One region of the Anaerobacillus sp. 63XJN7_5_ISO-PGPR-S23-430 genome, then DNA from elsewhere that is predicted to be linked to it. Evidence: riboswitches for the same ligand, from Rfam matches in the RefSeq annotation. Region 1 holds a riboswitch; the other holds the start of a gene.

Region 1 (2,204 bases):
ATACCGAGTTTACAGTTGTTCTGCCAACTGTTTCAGCCACCTCTCGCAGCATACTTGGAGAAGCCCCGCAACAGAGTCCGAAGTAATTGACGCCAACCTGCTTTGCTTTCTTAGCCCATTCCGCTAGTTCATAGCGATTGCAATAAAGCGGGTCTAAAGAGGTTGGAAAGGTCGTCTCTGTTGGCAATGTACACGCACAGCCACCGTCTGGTAAGTTAAAGAATGTTGGGTGTTCTTCTGTTGTACGATAAGGGATTGGAAGAGCACCAACATAGCCGTTAACAGACTGTCTAATTTTTTCAATGTAAGGCTGCATTGTGGCAGGTCCTCTAAAACAATTCATGCCAACAACTAGTGCACCTTGCTCTTCTAATAAACGGCAAGCTTCCTCAACGGTATAGCCGTCCCTTAAAATGTTCTCACTCATAAGTCCGAGTGTAATTACAGCTTGAAGATCCTGCTTTTGAATCTCTTCTAGCGCTATTTTTGCTTCTTCATAGAAGTAGAAGGTTTCGCCGTTGATGAAATCTACGCCTTCTTCTTTGCTCCATTTCACCATTTCAGCAAAAATTGACCGAATTTGTTCCTTACTTTCCTCATCTTCAGGATCAAATAAGTTTGTATTTGAAATGTTTCCAGCAACTAGCGCTTCTTCTTCAGGGTGTTCCTTCGCGACTTCTTTAGCCAGGCGGATGGCTTGTCTATTGAGCGGTTCTAACAAATCTTCTTTTCCAATAATCCTCATTTTCTCTCGATGACCATTATACGTAAAAGCAAGTACGACATCTGAACCTGCAAGCATATAATCACGATACGTTTGTTTTAGCGCTTCAGGGTTGTCTAGGGCAACTTCGGGTACGAATGATCCTGCTTGTAAATAACCACGACGCTCTAGTTCAAATAGATAACCTTCCCCGCAAATAACTGGACCATCTTGCAATCGTTCTTCAAGTGTTCTTTTCATGTGTAACAGCTCCTTTTCTGGATAAAATAAAAAACCCTCTTCTTAAACAATAAGAAGAGGGTTTGCTAACATAATCCTCCTCTTATCTTCCAGGTGATATCACCTGTAGGATTTGGCACCAGCTTCAACTGTAGTTGAAAGGTTGCCGGGCATCATAGGGCCTATTCCCTCCGCCGCTCTTGATAAGAGTGTTGATTTAATTTTTGAACATGTGTGAAATTATAGACCGGTTAACTGGAAATGTCAATCACTTATCTGATAATTACGAAATGTTAGGATAATCACTTGCTTTTCAATCGATAGATGCGATCTTCACGCCCTATCGGCTCGACTGACATTGATCCAGATGCAACAAATGAATCGAGGTAGGTACAAACAGCATAATAAATTTTTGGTTTCTTTGTGGAGTATCTCTTGTCTTGTACCTTTCCTTCCTTAATCAAAAGCTCACAAATCATCAGAGCACTTTCCATACCTTGCTGAATATAAGAGTCTACCTCTTCCTGTGTTGTAAATGAAAGGTCCCCTACAAAATAGGTTTCCTTAGGTTTCTCGCTTGTCTTTTCTTGTAAAGGTTCTTGAACATCTTCCGCGAACAAATCAAAAGCGCCTTGTAATTCCTCTTCTGGTTTCGGTTCTTCCTGGTTGCTTTTCGGGTTGACTACTTGTTCTACAGTGTTGCTTCCTCTTTGAAGAGCTTCTTTTTCTTCACGATAAGATCTGATTAAACTGTTTAGCCTTTTTTCTTGTAGATCTAGTAATGGAAGATTTAATGAAAGTGGCTGTTCAATGTCTAGTGGAAGGTTCAATCCTTCAGGAATGTCGTATGTAGGATAGCCGTTCTGTCTTTTCAACAGTAGCTCATCCAACTCATAATCTATTTCCATAAATCCCTTCACAACTTCTCTCACAATGGAAGCGGGTAATCCGGTATGCTCTTCGAAATGATTTATCCCGAAACGCCGTGTTTCTCCTGTTTTTGCATGTCGAACAACATACTGATACCGTAAAGAGCGACCGCACTCACATTTTAAATCATCTGAAACGAAGCCCGCATCGATGTAATCTTCTAGTATCCAATCATCAAGCAGCATCCTGATTTCTTCATCCGTTGCCCCACTTGGAATCATCCGCCCTTTACTTCTAGCAATTACATTCGCAAAAGCCGTTTTTTTACCGCGTTTAAGAAAATTCATTACATACGTTTGTTGCTCAATTGTCAGATCTGAAAAAAGCTCAT
Region 2 (2,204 bases), 890 kb from region 1:
GTAGTTCATAACGGTGAAAATAGACTTTTTAATTTCTCCAGCATATTCTGTTCCACCAATTAAGACGGTTCGTTTCTCAAAGGAGATAATAATAAATGTTTCTGAATTTGTGCCATCCACTTCTGGATCAGCTTGAAAACCAGGTGCAGAAATGACAGTGAATTCAGCGTCATGTTCTTTTAACTCTGATTCATTCGGACGGATGAACAGCTGGTGGGCGAAAAGGTTATGCCAGGCATATTCATTAATAACCTGAATGGGTAGTCTTGATGACTGGTCAGCACCAGCAAATCCTTTAAACACATAAAGTCCCTTTTTCTCACCGAGATAGTTCAACACCTTTGTGTAAAGGTTTTCAAAACTTTTTTCGGAAATAGGTTGGTTTGTTTCCCAGTTCACTTTGTTCTTTACGGAATCTTCCTTTACAATGAACTTGTCCCCAGGAGAACGTCCTGTATATTTTCCGGTTTCTACGCGAAGAGCTCCTGTAGCTGATAGTTGCCCTTCGTTTTTAAATAGTGAATGTTCAACCAGTTCAGACACTGATAAATTCACATGTGGATTATTCTTATTTAATATCGCATCCAATAACGGTGAGGAGAAGGAAGCTGTTTTCATACGTTAAACCCATCCTTTTTTAAAGATTTCGTTGATTGACTTGTTTAACTCAAAAATAGTATAACACATTCATTCAATTATTCTATACTAATCTATGTATTTTTTGCATAAAAAGTGAAAAATGGGTGAATGACTATTTCTTTAGGTTGAAATCCTGTCGCCATTATATAGGAAGTGATTATTTTATGGCTAAAGGATTAGGGTAGTGGTTCGGTCGCTTCGCCCTTGAATTCGAACACAAAGCCCGTGTTCTTTTCGGAGGGCTCCAGCGCTTGTCGAAGCTAAACGGGCGCTTCCGCTTTTCTTCATTGACACATCCTTTCATGTGCGTTATTATATGTCGAGAATGGATACTCTTATCCCGAGCAGGCGGAGGGACAGGCCCGATGAAGCTCAGCAACCAACTCCTATACAACAGGATTAAGGTGCTAACCTGCAAGACGATAGTCTTGGAAGATAAGAGGCGAAAGGCATGAGATATCAGCTCCTTTTCCCTCTGATTGTAGGGAAGGGCTTTTTTAATGTCGTTGAGATTGATGACGCTATAAAAAAAGGTAAGACGATAAGAAATTGAATTCGTTCTCTCGTTTCGGCACAGGGTAATAGGGAAATGAGTACCGTATCCATTACAACATAATTAGATAGGATCCAATCCTTAAGGAGGTACTTGAGTGAGTAATCGTCGTTTGTTTACTTCTGAGTCAGTAACAGAGGGGCATCCTGATAAAATTTCAGATCAGATTTCCGATGCCATTCTGGATGATATTCTTGCGCATGATCCAAATGCGCGCGTTGCCTGTGAAACTACAGTAACAACTGGTCTTGTTCTAGTTTCCGGTGAAATTACAACATCACACTATGTTGATATTCCGAAAGTGGTTCGTGAGACGATTCAAACGATCGGCTATACACGTGCGAAATACGGATTTGATGCTGAAACATGTGCTGTTCTTTCATCTATTGATGAACAGTCTGCAGACATCGCTGCAGGTGTAAACGTTGCTCTTGAAGCACGTGAAGGTACGATGTCAGATGATGAAATCGATGCAATTGGTGCAGGTGACCAGGGGCTTATGTTTGGTTACGCTTGTAATGAAACAGCGGAATTAATGCCGCTTCCGATTTCTCTTGCGCATAAACTAGCGCGTCGTTTGAGTGAAGTAAGAAAAGAAGAAATTCTTCCTTATCTTCGTCCTGATGGTAAAACACAAGTAACAGTGGAATACGATGAAGCTGGTAAGCCGGTTCGCGTTGATACCATTGTTGTTTCTACACAGCATCATCCTGAAATTTCACTTGAACAAATTCAACGTAACATCAAAGAACACGTTGTGAAGCCGGTTGTTCCTGCTGAATTAATTGATGAAGAAACAAAATACTTCATCAACCCAACAGGACGCTTTGTTATCGGTGGACCGCAGGGTGACGCAGGTTTAACAGGAAGAAAAATCATTGTTGATACTTACGGCGGTTATGCGCGTCACGGTGGCGGTGCTTTCTCAGGTAAGGATGCTACGAAAGTAGACCGTTCTGCGGCATATGCTGCTCGTTATGTTGCTAAGAACCTTGTGGCAGCGGGTCTAACA

Evidence for each region. A riboswitch is a leader RNA that binds a small molecule or an ion and turns the genes downstream of it on or off. The one in region 1 is predicted to bind S-adenosylmethionine.
Region 2: it holds a riboswitch for S-adenosylmethionine, as region 1 does, so the genes downstream of both, metK (methionine adenosyltransferase) here and AC0VYJ_RS11880 (homocysteine S-methyltransferase family protein) in region 1, are expected to answer to the same signal.

What each region holds. Positions count from the first base shown of each region.
Region 1 covers NZ_CM149686.1:2,241,763-2,243,966, reverse strand. Annotated here, with positions in the region: gene AC0VYJ_RS11880 (homocysteine S-methyltransferase family protein) at 1-964, opposite strand, end outside; SAM riboswitch class I at 1,044-1,153, opposite strand; gene AC0VYJ_RS11875 (DUF3895 domain-containing protein) at 1,246-2,204, opposite strand, start outside.
Region 2 covers NZ_CM149686.1:3,131,094-3,133,297, reverse strand. Annotated here, with positions in the region: gene pckA (phosphoenolpyruvate carboxykinase (ATP)) at 1-618, opposite strand, end outside; SAM riboswitch class I at 972-1,081, shown strand; gene metK (methionine adenosyltransferase) at 1,290-2,204, shown strand, end outside.